DNA from 3 places in the Virgibacillus salarius genome. Region 2 is predicted to be linked to each of the others. Evidence: a T-box and tRNA genes for the amino acid it is inferred to sense, from the RefSeq annotation. Region 2 holds a T-box; the other regions hold tRNA genes.

Evidence for each region. A T-box is a leader RNA that pairs with one kind of tRNA and senses whether it is charged. The one in region 2 lies ahead of serS (serine--tRNA ligase), so its partner is inferred to be a tRNA-Ser.
Region 1: it encodes a tRNA-Ser, which carries the amino acid that the T-box ahead of serS (serine--tRNA ligase) is inferred to sense. The anticodon was not compared.
Region 3: it encodes a tRNA-Ser, which carries the amino acid that the T-box ahead of serS (serine--tRNA ligase) is inferred to sense. The anticodon was not compared.

The regions. Positions count from the first base shown of each region.
Region 1 covers NZ_BAAACY010000156.1:410-5,615, reverse strand. Annotated here, with positions in the region: gene ABDZ84_RS19130 (MFS transporter) at 6-1,277, opposite strand; gene ABDZ84_RS19125 (superoxide dismutase) at 1,474-2,085, opposite strand; tRNA gene ABDZ84_RS19120 (tRNA-Phe) at 2,262-2,337, opposite strand; tRNA gene ABDZ84_RS19115 (tRNA-Ser) at 2,359-2,451, opposite strand; tRNA gene ABDZ84_RS19110 (tRNA-Ile) at 2,463-2,539, opposite strand; tRNA gene ABDZ84_RS19105 (tRNA-His) at 2,561-2,636, opposite strand; tRNA gene ABDZ84_RS19100 (tRNA-Met) at 2,663-2,739, opposite strand; tRNA gene ABDZ84_RS19095 (tRNA-Asn) at 2,744-2,818, opposite strand; gene ABDZ84_RS19090 (Na/Pi cotransporter family protein) at 3,393-5,018, opposite strand.
Region 2 covers NZ_BAAACY010000008.1:72,100-77,305, reverse strand. Annotated here, with positions in the region: gene ABDZ84_RS01585 (serine hydrolase) at 1-1,079, shown strand, start outside; gene pdxS (pyridoxal 5'-phosphate synthase lyase subunit PdxS) at 1,147-2,031, shown strand; gene pdxT (pyridoxal 5'-phosphate synthase glutaminase subunit PdxT) at 2,047-2,631, shown strand; T-box leader at 3,053-3,271, shown strand; gene serS (serine--tRNA ligase) at 3,339-4,613, shown strand; gene ABDZ84_RS01565 (FecCD family ABC transporter permease) at 4,881-5,206, shown strand, end outside.
Region 3 covers NZ_BAAACY010000049.1:1,951-7,156, forward strand. Annotated here, with positions in the region: gene ABDZ84_RS07025 (Tex family protein) at 1-430, shown strand, start outside; gene ABDZ84_RS07030 (catalase) at 668-2,131, opposite strand; gene ABDZ84_RS07035 (SprT family protein) at 2,343-2,792, shown strand; tRNA gene ABDZ84_RS07040 (tRNA-Asn) at 2,972-3,046, shown strand; tRNA gene ABDZ84_RS07045 (tRNA-Ser) at 3,050-3,140, shown strand; tRNA gene ABDZ84_RS07050 (tRNA-Glu) at 3,150-3,221, shown strand; tRNA gene ABDZ84_RS07055 (tRNA-Asp) at 3,247-3,323, shown strand; tRNA gene ABDZ84_RS07060 (tRNA-Gln) at 3,329-3,403, shown strand; tRNA gene ABDZ84_RS07065 (tRNA-Lys) at 3,430-3,502, shown strand; tRNA gene ABDZ84_RS07070 (tRNA-Leu) at 3,517-3,598, shown strand; tRNA gene ABDZ84_RS07075 (tRNA-Leu) at 3,655-3,738, shown strand; partial or broken gene ABDZ84_RS07080 (hypothetical protein) at 3,860-3,940, opposite strand; tRNA gene ABDZ84_RS07085 (tRNA-Arg) at 4,823-4,899, shown strand; tRNA gene ABDZ84_RS07090 (tRNA-Pro) at 4,907-4,983, shown strand; tRNA gene ABDZ84_RS07095 (tRNA-Gly) at 5,014-5,087, shown strand; tRNA gene ABDZ84_RS07100 (tRNA-Ile) at 5,102-5,175, shown strand.

The DNA of each region.
Region 1 (5,206 bases), on a different contig from region 2:
TCCATTTATCTATTTTTTTCGTCTGTTAATTGCTCTTTAATTAATACTTCTTTTTTTGGCTTACTTCCTAAGTAGATGTTCTTGACGAATAAATAGATAAAAATATGCCCAGCACCAAAAACGGCTAATATATATGGGATTGCCTTTTCAGCTGGAAAAATAGAAACAGCAATTAAAAAAACAGAAATGGAAGTAATTCTTCCGATATTGACAAACATTTCTCTGACAACGATATACTCCACACGTAACTCTTTTGCCTTCCATGCTTTTCCTATTACATCATAGGTTAAAGAGACATATGGTATAGTAATGATTGGGTAAGCGATCCCAATGCAAATTGCATATATAATTAGCTGTGCATAGCTAATCTCAAAAATAATAATTGTAATAGAGAAATACAGGATAAGACTCCCGATAAGGATAGCTTTTTTTCTCATGGAAGGCTTGATAACTTTCGTCCCAATAAAATAAAAAACAAAGGATAAACCAGAGAACACTAGATTGAACATCCCTAATGAAAATTCACTTTGTGTAATCAAAAACACCCATATGGAGATAACAAAGGCAAATATCCCTTCTCTTAATCCTTGAAAAATATGTGCATTTAATATACGATTCCAATTTTTGTTATGTGATCGTTCAGCTAATACCCGTCGAAAATAAAAGCTTCCTTCTGCCTTTCTCCTTGCCAAAAAGAAACTACAGATAACTGCGCAAATGAACAAAATAAAAGAAATCGTAAAAATTGTTGTATATCCGATATTTGCTTCCAAATTAGCAATAATAGTCCCAGCTAATAACGGTCCAATCATTCCACCAAAGGATTGAAGCACTCCTAAAAATCCATTAAAAAAGTCCCTAGTCTCTGGCTCAGTAATCTCGAATGTAAGTACATTAAATGCTAGCCAATAGAAACCATAACCAATACCAAGAAGACTACCTAGCATAAAATTATAGTACGATGCTTTTTCAGCAATAATTAATACACTCAAAAAAAAGAGAGATAAAAAAATTACCCCTAAACGTAATACAATAACTCGATCCACTTTCTTAGCTAATTTTCCAGCCACAATAAACGTCAATGGTTGAAAAATATAAATGGCTAAATTATATACAGCAATGGTTATATAATCCCCTGATTGCTTCCACAAGTATATATTTACAAATGTATTGGATAAAAATATCCCTAAAGAATATAGTCCACCAATAACAAGTAAAAACAATAAATCCTTATCAATGTCTAATTTCCCCTGATAAAGTGATAGGCTTTTTCGCATATTCCATACTCCTTTTCAAGTCATTAATAGTTTGAACAAATGAGTAACAGATATGCAAAGAAGCCTTAATTAAAGATAAGGATATAACAATCTATTCATTAAGCTTACATTCATCATTTCTTGACAATTATAGATAAAAAAAGGCATATGAAGGAATCGAATCCCCCCACATGCCTTTTCTATTCAATTATTTTTGTTATTTCGCTTCATTATAGTTTTTCGTTACTTGATCCCAATTAATAACATTCCAGAAAGCTGAAATGTAATCTGGGCGTTTATTTTGATATTTAAGATAGTAAGCGTGCTCCCAAACATCAAGACCTAATAAAGGTTTTTTCCCTTCCATTATCGGCGAGTCTTGATTAGGTGTACTCATTATTTCTAATTCTTCATTATTTAAAACTAACCATGCCCAACCTGATCCGAAGCGTCCTGCTGCAGCATTAGCAAATTCTTCTTTGAATTTATCAAAGCTGCCAAACTTTTCATTAATTTTATCAGCAAGCTCACCAGTTGGTTCGCCACCACCATTAGGTGATAATACTTTCCAGAACAGACTATGGTTTGCATGGCCGCCACCATTATTACGTACGGCAGTCCGCGCGCTTTCCGGAACAGCATCTAGATTACTTATTAGCTCTTCAACAGATTTATTCTGAAGATCAGCATGTCCTTCTAAAGCACCGTTTAGTTTCGTTACATACGTATTATGATGCTTTGTATGGTGAATGTTCATGGTTTCTTTATCAATAGTAGGTTCTAGTGCATCGTAAGCATAAGGTAGTTCAGGTAATTCAAATTTTGCCATTATAACTTCCTCCTAATAAAATTATTTTATTAAAAAGGATCGAATATTCACCCTTTTAAAGCAAGATTATCAAAGCTACTATACTGATGCAAATTATATGCATGCATTTTTTTACCAAATTATAAAAAGCGTTATTTTCTTGAGAAAATAAAAAAACAAGCCACCGCTTGTTTGAATGGTGGCTCGGGACGGAATCGAACCGCCGACACAGGGATTTTCAGTCCCTTGCTCTACCGACTGAGCTACCGAGCCTAAATCTACTCTAAATATGTATGGAGGAGGTAGAGGGATTCGAACCCCCGCGGGCTGTTACACCCCTGGCGGTTTTCAAGACCGCTCCCTTCAGCCAGACTTGGGTATACCTCCAAATAATTTTATGGTGGACCCTGCAGGACTCGAACCTGCGACCGATCGGTTATGAGCCGATAGCTCTGACCAACTGAGCTAAGGGTCCTTCTCATTTTAAAATTGTTTATGGGGCGACCGGTGGGGATCGAACCCACGAATGCCGGAGCCACAATCCGGTGCGTTAACCACTTCGCCACGACCGCCATGCTTCAGATTAATTGTTATATTATGGTGGCGGCGGAGGGGATCGAACCCCCGACCTCACGGGTATGAACCGTACGCTCTCGCCAGCTGAGCTACACCGCCAAATTGGCTCCACAGGTAGGATTCGAACCTACGACCGATCGGTTAACAGCCGATAGCTCTACCACTGAGCTACTGTGGAATGTTATCGTGACTACTTTCAACGAATTATAGCAACAAGATATAATTTACCATGTTCAACAACATCTGTCAATATTTTTTTCAAAAAATCATAATCGCAATTTCTTATGTATGTATCGCTGTTAAAACGACAATATTTACTATAGCATCTTATCAAAGGTTTTTCAATACAAAATTTAAAGTTAGAAAATTTTAATTTTAATTCCTTTATTAATTAGTAAATACTACCTTATAACTTGTAAAGTAACTCCTGTGTTTGTGTGAGCAGACGTAACGCTGAGTCACCTCTTGAAAACCATACTACAGGGGCCGGAAGTCACCCGTTTTTCTACAGAATTTTCCTAACAGAACTTCACGAAATAACTCCCCTTCACTTAACTCACCATGGATAAGTGAACGGCTTTCTTCAAGTTCCGGTTGAATAATGCTTGTTCACACAGATTTTCTTTTCCGCAAACGACAATGACGTAGCTCTTGCAGTTCATTTGAATTTGAGATAGCTAACTTCTACTTAGTATAAAAAACAACTGTCAGAAAGCATTTCCGACAGTTGTTAAACTAAACATACGTTATTATTATTCACCTAATACTTCTTCAGCAATGTTAACCGCATGGTCTCCAATTCGCTCTAAATTGCTAATGATATCAACAAAAACAATTCCAGCTGATCCAGTACATTTACCTTCATTCATACGAATGATATGTTTCTTTCGGAAATTCCTTTCCATTTTATCAATTTTATCTTCTTTTTGAATCACAGCTAGTGCCTCTTCTCTGTCCATACTTTGGAGAGATTCAACGGCTTGTTTTACTGTTGACGTTGTTAATTCAAACATTTCATTTAGATCTTCCTGAGCATGATTGGTTAATTGAACTTTATTAGACATTTTATAATCAATTAATTCGACAATATTTTCAAAATGATCGCCTATTCTTTCGATATCTCGAACGGAGTCAAGGAGTGCGGAATGTTTCGCACTTTCTATTTCCGTAAGTGATTCTGCCGATAGTTCTACAAGATAATCTGTTATTTTTCGGTCCAGATTATTTAAAGCCCCTTCTATTTGCATAGCCATTTCGGAATGCTTAGAAAGTTGTGTATTTAAATATTTATTTGTTTCTTCTAAGCCTTTATAAGCATATTCACCCATGCGAATCACTTCTGCTTTCGCCTGATCTAATGCCAAGGTCGATGATTGCTGAATAAATATCGGATCTAAGTGTTGTGGTTTATACTCTACAATTGTATCTTCACCTGGAATAATCCTAGTAACTAACCAAGCTAAAGCGCCTATAAATGGAAATTGAATGATCGTATTTGTAATATTAAAGGTCCCATGAGCAAACGCAATTGTCATCTCCGGGTTCAAGTTAAACTGTCCTTGTAAAAACGTAACAATTTGCGTAAAAACTCCAAGTAGGAGTAAAAAGATGGTAGCTCCAACTAAATTAAAGATTACATGAGTATACGCTGCTCGTTTTGCAGCAACAGTTGCACCTAGAGATGCTAGCACTGCAGTTATTGTCGTTCCTAAGTTATCTCCAAAAAGAACGGGTATGGCTGCCTTTAGTTCTATTGCTCCTTCAGCAAATAGACCTTGTAAAATACCTATTGTGGCACTTGAACTCTGTACAACAACGGTAAAGACAGTACCGATAACTACACCAAGAACTGGGTTTTCACTCATATTAACGGTTAATTCATGAAATGCTTCTAGTGTACGCAATGGCTTCATACCACTACTCATTAATTCTAATCCAAAGAATAATGCACCAAATCCAAAGATTGCTTGTCCAACTGCATTAACTTTCTGACTTTTAAAGAAAAATAATAGAAAACACCCTACAGCAATGATCGGTAGCGCATAAGCACCAATATCAATACCTATTATAAATGCAGTAACTGTTGTACCTATATTAGCACCCATAATTACACCAATTGCTTGTCTTAACGTCATAAAGCCTGCGTTTACTAGACCGACTGTTAAGACAGTAGTACCAGAGCTACTTTGAATTAAAACCGTAACGATAATACCAGCTAATACCCCCATAAATGGGTTACTTGTAAAGCGATCCAGTATATCTCTAAGACGATCCCCTGCTGACTTTTGTAACCCTTCTCCCATAAACTTTATACCAAGAAGGAAAATACCCAGTCCGCCGATAAATTCAAATATCAGTTTTTGAACATCAATTTCCAAAATTTATACCTACCCTTCCATTCATGTTGAATCTTGTCACACCATACCAATATTAATTATATATAAACTTTTTGTAAAGGTTTAAAAGGTATATTTAACATTAAATTTACATTCAGCTACATTTAATAGATCTTTTTAGTATTTACTACTTCATGCTTTCCATGCGATGAACAAATAAACAAAAAGAA
Region 2 (5,206 bases):
GCTGGGATACAACAACACAGATTAGTGACTATCCATACAGCATTTCTGCTAATGCTTCTTTTTCAGGAATAGGATTAGAACAATCGAAGGATTATAAAGTAAAAGATTTGTATAACGCAATGGCAATCAACTCTGATAATGCTACTTCGATTGCATTAGCTGAATTGATTGCAGGTTCAGAAGCGGAATTTGTGAAAATGATGAATAAAAAGGGAGAGGAAATGGGGCTTCCTGACTTTAAATTCGTTAATTCCACTGGTTTAGACAATGAATCATTGGGAAAAAACCATCCAGAAGGAACAGATCCTAATGGTACAAACTTGCTTTCTGCGGAATCTGCTGCGCTACTTGCCTATCATCTAGTAAATGACTATCCAGAATCGTTAGAGGTTTCTAGCATGCCATCCACCGAATTTGATGGAAAAGAGATCCGAAATTGGAACCACATGCTTCCGCATAAAACAACCTTTTTAGAGCAATTTTATTATGAAGGTGTAGATGGGTTAAAGACAGGATATACTGATTTAGCTGGTTACTGCTTTACAGGAACAGCTAAAAAAAATAATCAGCGCTTGATTTCAGTTGTGATGCAAACGGATAGTGAAGAAAAGCGATTTGAGGAGACTGCCAAATTATTTAATTATGGTTTCCAACAGTTTGAAAGCACAGAGGTATTTCCGGCAGGACATCAAGTAAAAGGTAAATCCTCCCTTCCAGTAGCGAAAGGAAAGGAAGATCAGGTTGATATTTCTATTAAAGAAGGAATAACGATACCTATTAAGCCTAATGAAAAAGATAAATATAGTATGGAATATACAATAAATAAAGATTTGTTAAATAAAGAGGGCAAATTGACTGCACCAATTAAAAAGGGAGAAAAGATTGGGACAGCACAGCTTAAATATAAGGGCGAGAATGACTATGGCTATATTATTAAAGATAGTAATAGTACGGTAGATGTTGTAGCGAATGAAACAGTTGAAAAATCCAACTGGTTTATGTTAACACTTGGAGCAATTGGTGATTTCTTTGCTGATTTATTTACGACAGTAGTTGATTGGGTGAAAGGCTTATTCTAATCAATTTTTCTTAAAGAGGAAAACTTGATCATCTGATATAGTTATTTTATAACAAGGGGGAGTTTATATGTCTCATACAGGTACAGAACGTGTAAAACGTGGTATGGCAGAAATGCAAAAGGGCGGCGTTATTATGGACGTTGTCAATGCTGAACAGGCGAAGATTGCTGAGGAAGCAGGAGCAGTTGCGGTAATGGCTCTTGAACGTGTTCCATCTGATATACGAGCAGCTGGTGGTGTCGCTCGTATGGCGGACCCTACTATAACAGAAGAAGTGCTAAATGCTGTCTCGATTCCTGTAATGGCAAAGGCACGCATTGGACATATCACAGAAGCACGAGTGTTAGAAGCAATGGGTGTTGACTATATTGATGAAAGTGAAGTCTTAACACCAGCTGATGATGTGTATCATATTAATAAATCAGATTATACCGTACCATTTGTTTGTGGCTGTCGTAATCTAGGAGAAGCGGCACGTCGGATTGGCGAGGGTGCTTCCATGTTACGTACCAAAGGTGAACCTGGAACAGGGAATATTGTAGAAGCAGTTCGTCACATGCGTCAGGTACAATCAGAAATTAGGAAGCTTACTGCGATGTCAAGAGATGAAGTGATGACTTATGCCAAGGAGATAGGTGCACCGTTCGAATTACTAATCGAAATTCGTGAGGATGGCCGTCTACCTGTGGTTAATTTTGCAGCTGGTGGGATAGCGACACCAAGTGATGCTGCACTCATGATGGAGTTAGGGGCTGATGGTGTATTTGTTGGTTCAGGTATCTTCAAATCTGCAAATCCTGCCAAGTTTGCTAAGGCCATTGTAGAGGCGACAACACATTACCGAGATTATAAATTGATTGCAGAACTTTCTAAGGACCTTGGGGTTGCCATGAAAGGTATTGAAATGAGCACCATTGAAGCACATGATCGTATGCAGGATCGTAGTGAATAGAAGGAAGGATTCCATATGACAACAATTGGAGTGCTTGCATTACAAGGTGCAGTCCGCGAGCATCTTCGGGCTGTAAAGGCTTGTAGTGCTAATGCAATAGAGATAAAACGAAAAGAACAGCTAGCTGAGATTGATGGATTAATTCTTCCTGGCGGTGAAAGCACAACGATTAGAAGATTAATTGACAGCTATGACTTTTTTGATGCTATTCAAGATTTTGGTAAGCAAGGTAAGCCTATCTTTGGCACGTGTGCTGGAATGATTTTAATGGCGACTGCCATAAAGGATCAAGATACTGCACATTTAAAACTAATTGATATGGAAGTTGCTCGTAATGCATTTGGACGTCAGGTTGCGAGTTTTGAGGCCGATGTAGAGGTGCATGGTATTGCAGCAGATTTTAATGCTGTGTTTATTCGCGCGCCCTATGTTGTTAAAGCAGGACCCGATGTAGAGATACTTGCTACGTATAACGAACACATTGTTACAGTTAGACAAGGTAACTATCTAGCAACAGCTTTTCATCCTGAATTAACAGATGATAATCGGATGATTGCTTATTTTGTTCAGATGGTTAAGAAAGCTGTAGCAAGTACTTAACACTAGTAAACCTGATGAGACATAACTCAAATGCTTTTTCTTTGCATGTAGGAGTTTTATAATCAGAATAAGACCGAACGAATTCGAATGCTAGTTAAAGGTGGTTATCCCGGAAGTTAGATTTTTCACTTTAACTTCCAGGGGACGGTACCATTGCTTCGAATTATCGTTCGGTTTTTTGATTAGCGTACTATGTCTGAGCCTTTTTTTATTCTCTTTTTGGTTGTCAACACCTTGCTCTATTACATTCGCTTCAACATGTTGGGCGATAGGATACGGTAGCTGTAGCAAAAAATGTTCTTCCAGATACATCTTTGGCATTATGGACGACAACAAACGAGGGATGGGGGTGCGCAGTTGCAAAAAAATGATAGTTGCATATACATAAAAAATCAGCTATGATGTAATATAATACCTATATAAAACGATGTTGACAGGAAATAGTAGTAGTTTATCTTCTTAAAGAGAATCGATGGTTGGTGTGAATCGATATTAGATAGCTATGAATCCATCCTTGAATTGGTTTATGGAATTCTTTGGATAGTAAGTAAACCCGGTGACGTACCGTTAAAACGATAAGCCGGAAGAGATTTCTCTTCAATCAGGGTGGCAACGCGGGAATTTTACTCTCGTCCCTATTTCATTAGGGACGGGAGTTTTTTGATTTTTATTTATTAGACATAACATAACTAAGGAGGACAATTGTAATGCTAGACATGAAATTTTTACGAAACAATTTTCAAGAAGTGAAAGCAAAATTAACCCATCGTGGCGAAGATTTATCAGAGCTGGATCGTTTTGAGGACCTTGACGAAAACCGGCGTAAGCTTATAGCTGAAACAGAACAGCTGAAGGCAAAGCGAAATGAAGCATCTAAACAAATATCTGTATTAAAAAGAGAAAAGAAAGATGCAGAGCCAGCTATCAAGGAAATGCGCGAGGTTGGTGAAAAGATTGCTATACTGGATAAAAATTTAAAAGAAATCGAGGAACAATTGGGGCAAATTATGCTATCCATTCCAAACATTCCACATGAAAGTGTACCTGTTGGTGAAGATGAAGATGATAACATTGAAGTGCGTCAATGGGGCGAACGTCCAAACTTTGCTTATGAAGCTCAACCACATTGGGATATCGCAACAAATTTGGGTATATTGGATTTTGAACGTGCAGGGAAAGTGACTGGCAGCCGTTTTGTATTCTACAAAGGCTTAGGGGCACGCTTAGAGCGTGCTTTATGGAATTTTATGATGGATCTACATGCGGATGAACATGGTTATGAGGAAATGATTCCACCATATATGGTAAATCGTACAAGTATGACCGGAACAGGACAGCTGCCGAAGTTCGAGGAGGATGCATTTAAATTAGTTGATTGGGATTACTTTATGGCACCAACCGCGGAAGTACCAGTAACGAATTATCATCGGGATGAAATCTTATCTAGTGATGACTTGCCAAAAAAATATGCCGCATTTAGTGGGTGCTTCCGTTCTGAAGCAGGATCAGCAGGTAGAGATACTAGAGGATTGATTCGCCAGCATCAATTTAATAAAGTGGAGCTTGTTCATTTTGTTAAACCAGAAGAATCTTATGAAACATTGGAAATGTTGACTGGACATGCAGAAAAAGTATTACAGTTATTAGAGCTACCATATCGTGTTATGAGCATGTGTACTGGTGATCTAGGTTTTACAGCAGCAAAAAAATATGATATTGAGGTTTGGATCCCTAGTCAAAACACGTATCGTGAAATTTCTTCTTGTTCTAATTTTGAGGATTTCCAAGCTAGGCGAGCGGGGATACGATTCCGTAGAGATGTAAAAGCTAAACCGGAATTCGTGCATACGCTCAATGGTTCTGGTCTAGCGATTGGTCGTACTGTTGCAGCAATCCTCGAAAATTATCAGCAAGCAGATGGTACTGTTGAGATCCCTAAAGTATTAAAACCTTATATGGGCGGAAAAGAAGTAATTAAATAGTTTATTCTAAAAGCGTGCCGGAATTATATAAATCGGCACGCTTCTATTTTAGTTGTCGCTGGATGAGGATTAATCTGTGAGCATCAGTGAACTTCAAAGGAACATTAACGAAAAACTGGTGACTTCAAACAATCATCTAGAAAAAATTCTTTTAAACCTCTAAAATGATGTAGACAAAGTGATCAAGGATTGCTACTATATAAATGATAATGATTATCAATTTCATTAGGTTAGATAGTTCTTTTTGATAAGGAAGTGGGAAGAAATATGGCTGCAGAGTCTCGGACATCCGATCTACATACAACAACGAAATCTATTAAATCTAGACCACTGCCAGCAATGATTATTTTAATTGGTGGTATTATCGCAACTATATTTGCTCTGACACTTTCTATTTCTATAGGTGCAGCTGATATTACATTTTCCACTGTATGGGAAGCGATATTTCATTATGATCCAACCAGTACTTCACACTCCATTATTCAGGAACTAAGACTTCCTAGAACCTTAGCTGGAGTTTTAGTTGGTGCATCTTTTGCTGTAGCTGGAGCGATGATGCAAGGGATGACAAGGAATCCATTAGCTGATCCAGG
Region 3 (5,206 bases), on a different contig from region 2:
TGATCTAAGCGATATAGGCTCAGAAAAACTTCGCCAGGCCATTAGCACAATTAAAAACAGGGAGGTTGCAGAAGAGCTGGGCATAGGAGTACCAACCTTAAGTGATATTTTACAAGCACTAAGTAAACCAGAGCGCGATCCTCGTGATGATTTTCCGCAACCATTGTTAAAACAAAACGTAATGACAATGGAAGATATCAAGCCTGGAATGGAGATGCAGGGTACGGTTAGAAATGTAGTTGATTTTGGTGTGTTCGTAGATATCGGTGTGAAGCAAGATGGACTTGTCCATATTTCTAAGATGTCAAATTCATTCGTGAAGCATCCAATGGACATTGCTTCTGTTGGCGATGTAATAACTGTCTGGGTCGAGGATATTGATATGAATAAAGGAAGAATCGCCTTATCAATGGTGAACAAAGAATATTAATTGAAAAGACATGGCTCTAATAGGAACCATGTCTTTGTTTTAGTCTAGGAAATGATAAATTAGCCAGCTGGATAAATATGGGCGTGTTAAGCGCGTCCTGCTCCGGCGCCCAGAAGCGACCTCACAAATCGCCCTAAGCTAAGTCATCATCGGCTCGCAAACTCACCGTGCTTCCTTTATCTAAGTTGAATCTTTCCAGTCGCTACGTTTCTATTCGGGAGCTTGCGCCATAGTTGTTTATTTTACGCTTTCTGGAACTTTAAGGCCAAGTCCTTCAGCGATACGCTCGCCCCATTCAGGATCTGCTTTATAGAAGTGTTCGATTTGACGTAGCTTAATTTCTTCTTTTGTAACAGGCTTCATGTGATCAACAAATGCTTTAATTAAGCGATCTTTTTCATCTGCAGTCATTAAACGATATAAATCACCGGCCTGTGTATAATGATCATCACTGTCATAGGAAACGCTATTAGCTTCGCCATAAACCTCAAACGGATTAATTTTGGTTGCCTGATCCTCAGTTGGTCCATCTACACTGTTTGGTTCGTAGTTTGGCTTGCTACCACCATTACCACTTACATTCATGAAACCATCACGTTGATAATTATTTACTTCATTTTTTGGACGGTTTACGGGAATTTGATGATGGTTTGCTCCTAAGCGATAACGATGTGCATCTGAATAACCAAATAGACGACCTTGAAGCATTTTATCTGGAGAAGCTTCAATACCAGGTACGAATTGACCAGGTGAGAAGGCAGCTTGCTCAACCTCAGCAAAGTAGTTCTCAGGATTACGGTTTAGTACCATTCGACCTACTTCAATACGTGGATAGTCTTTTTTCGACCAGATTTTTGTAACATCAAATGGATCCCATTTGTAAGTCTTGGCGTCTTCGTAAGGCATAATTTGTACGTAAAGCTTCCAAGCAGGGAAGTCACCTTGATCAATAGCATTAAAGAGATCTTCTGTGTGATAATCAGGATTTTCACCAGCGATCTTGTCAGCAAGCTCTGGATCTAAGTTTTTGACCCCTTGTTCACTTATAAAGTGATATTTAACCCAGAATGCTTCGTCTTTTGCATTTACCCATTTAAAGGTATGGCTTCCATATCCATTCATGTGACGGAACGTAGCCGGGATGCCACGATCACTATGAAGGTACGTAATTTGGTGAAGTGATTCTGGTGATAATGACCAGAAGTCCCAAACCATATCTTTATCCTTTAAGTGCGTCTGCGGGTTACGTTTTTGCGTATGAATGAAGTCTGGGAACTTAATTGCATCACGAATGAAGAAAATTGGTGTGTTATTTCCAACTAAGTCATAGTTCCCTTCGTCCGTATAAAATTTAACTGCAAAACCACGTGGGTCACGTACTGTGTCTGCAGAGCCTAGTTCACCAGCAACGGTTGAGAAGCGGATAAACATGTCAGTACGCTTTCCGGCTTCGCTAAGGAAATCAGCTTTTGTGTATTTTGAAATTTCATCATTTGTTACTTCAAAGTATCCGTGTGCACCAGCACCTTTTGCATGTACGACGCGTTCAGGGATACGTTCTCTATTAAAATGAGCAAGTTTTTCTAGTAAATGAAAATCTTGAAGTAATGTAGGTCCATTATGTCCAGCTGTAATGGAGTTTTGATTGTCTCCAACTGGAGCTCCAGCGGCAGTAGTTAAGGTATTTCTTTTATTACTCAATATTAAATCTCCTCTCTTAAACTAAGTATTTATCTATCTACATCTATATTATAATATAATCCAAGTAAAAATCAATATTTATTTACAATAATTTTAAATAACGAGTAAGTTTAATTTATTTATATAATATAGGAAGTAACCCATTTCTGTACAAAGTTAATATTTATATATTAGAATATTAACATCGCTTATTGATAAGGAGATAGGTATAATGGAGCTGCTGGATGATCAGGATTTATTTAATTTGGTCAATAAATTATCTTTAACATATTTTCATAAACCCTTTTTACATGACGTAGCTTTTAATTTTCGTTTACGAACAACAGGTGGAAGATATATTCCTAATAAGAAGTTAATTGAATTGAATCCGAAGTACATGCAGGAAAGTGACATGGAAGAATTTATCGGGATTATTAAACATGAGTTGATTCATTATCATTTACATATAGAAGGAAGAGGATATAGGCATCGTGATCAGGCGTTTAAGCAACTTTTGAAAATCACCGGATCTCCAAGGCATTGTAAGCCACTTCCTTCACAAAAAAAGTATAAATATGTTTATAAGTGTACTAGTTGTAATGATGAGTTTAAACGTATGAGGAGGGTAAACACAGCTAAATTTAGATGTGGAAAATGCAAAGGGAGAATTTATTTACTATAAAAGCAAAAAAATATCGCTATAACCCATTGACGAAATATGTCATCCATGATAAATTAAATAGGCTGTCTCATACAGCACTTCAACTTACATATTTTTCGAATAGATTTTAACGAAAAAATGTTGACAATTACACTGAAATATTGTATTATATTTTTCGTTGCGATTGATTCACACTTTATTCCACAGTAGCTCAGTGGTAGAGCTATCGGCTGTTAACCGATCGGTCGTAGGTTCGAATCCTACCTGTGGAGCCATATGGAGAAGTACTCAAGTGGCTGAAGAGGCGCCCCTGCTAAGGGTGTAGGCCGTGTAAGCGGCGCGAGGGTTCAAATCCCTCCTTCTCCGCCATTTTTTAATGGCCCGTTGGTCAAGTGGTTAAGACACCGCCCTTTCACGGCGGTAACACGGGTTCGAATCCCGTACGGGTCATCTTTTTTTAAAAATAAATAGGCTGGGTCCGGTAGTTCAGTTGGTTAGAATGCCTGCCTGTCACGCAGGAGGTCGCGGGTTCGAGTCCCGTCCGGACCGCCAGATGTTGGGCTATAGCCAAGCGGTAAGGCATCGGGTTTTGATCCCGTGTACCCCAGGTTCGAATCCTGGTAGCCCAGCCATTTTTTTATTTTTCGTTTTTTTACATGAGCCATTAGCTCAGTCGGTAGAGCATCTGACTTTTAATCAGAGGGTCGGAGGTTCGAATCCTCCATGGCTCATCATTTGTATATTTGCGGGTGTGGCGGAACTGGCAGACGCGCTAGACTTAGGATCTAGTGTCTTCGGACGTGGGGGTTCGACTCCCTCCACCCGCATTGAATTGCTGTGTTAATCCACAGTCTTTTATTTTCTGTCATTTATTGCAAAATGTGCGGTCGTGGCGGAATGGCAGACGCGCTAGGTTGAGGGCCTAGTGGGTGAATAACCCGTGGAGGTTCAAGTCCTCTCGACCGCATCGTATCCATAGAACAAGTCATACCAACACTTTTAGAGGGTTGGTATTTTTTTATACGTTCATTTCCATTAAGGATTTGAGCGTTTTTTTTATGATTTATTCACCATAAATTCACCATTTCTTAAAAGAAGTCGTCTAGCCGATCTGCTGTTTCTCGTTGTTTGTTCGGAAATAGGTGACCATACACATCAATTGTAGTTTTAAAAAGAGGTAACTCACAATTTTTCTTCTTTCTAGAATTGTTTGTCTCCTGTAATCCGTCAATTTGTCCTTCAAAGCTCTATGTGTCCCTTCTACGGAATTTACACTGTTGTAGTAGTCGTTTGCTCTTATACTTACAGTAATATATGAAGGGGGCTATCAAAATGGTGTTCTTTTATTCGTATTAGGTGGATTATTTATGATCCTGAGTAATAGGATCTTTTTAATGGCGTCAGCAGCTTGGATATTTCCAATTTTATTTTTATTGCGATTGAGAAGATGTCGCTGAAAAAAGCATGTCAAAGTGCTGACAAACAATCGATATTCTTTCATTACAAAATATATTATATCGCCGTTACTCATTTTAGTGATTTATTTGATTGGTAATATATATTTTGCAGGAGTAGATGTTTTGATTGGACTATGGCTATGCTCTTGTTGTTGTGCTCCTGACTCTTCCATTAATATACTACTTTAATAAGCGATTTATGCGATTCAATGATTTTTTGCAATTAAAAAATGTATCATGCAGGAAAGATAAATACGAAACTAACATATTGACGGTTACATATAATTGTGCCTATAAATAATTAAGAAGCACTCAAAGAGTAAAGTCACAGATTCAAAATTGCGTCCTGCAATTTAACTATAATATAGAAGTAATAGATGATAAAAATCGTCTTCTGGCTTTCGGTTTAATTGGTTTTATCCATAACATTACAGATATGACCTATGAGCTATGAAGGTAAATAATTATAAGAATTAAAAGAATTTAATTTAGGTATTGAAATAAGAACCATATTAGTGTATTATCTATAATTGTTCGCGTGATTCAGTCATCGTGAATTGAAACAAATGATAAAAATGAACATTCTTTTAAGAAGCGCCCGTAGCTCAATTGGATAGAGCGTTTGACTACGGATCAAGAGGTTAGGGGTTCGACTCCTCTCGGGCGCGCCATAATTTCCGGGAAGTAGCTCAGCTTGGTAGAGCACATGGTTTGGGACCATGGGGTCGCAGGTTCAAATCCTGTCTTCCCGACCATCGACACGAAATATTAAAATATTAATAAACGCGGGTGTAGTTTAATGGTAAAACCTCAGCCTTCCAAGCTGATGACGAGGGTTCGATTCCCTTCACCCGCTCCAATCATTACCTTTAGGGGCCTGTAGCTCAGCTGGTTAGAGCGCACGCCTGATAAGCGTGAGGTCGGTGGTTCGAGTCCACTCAGGCCCATCACTTAAAAAAGTGTTGACAAACAAATTGT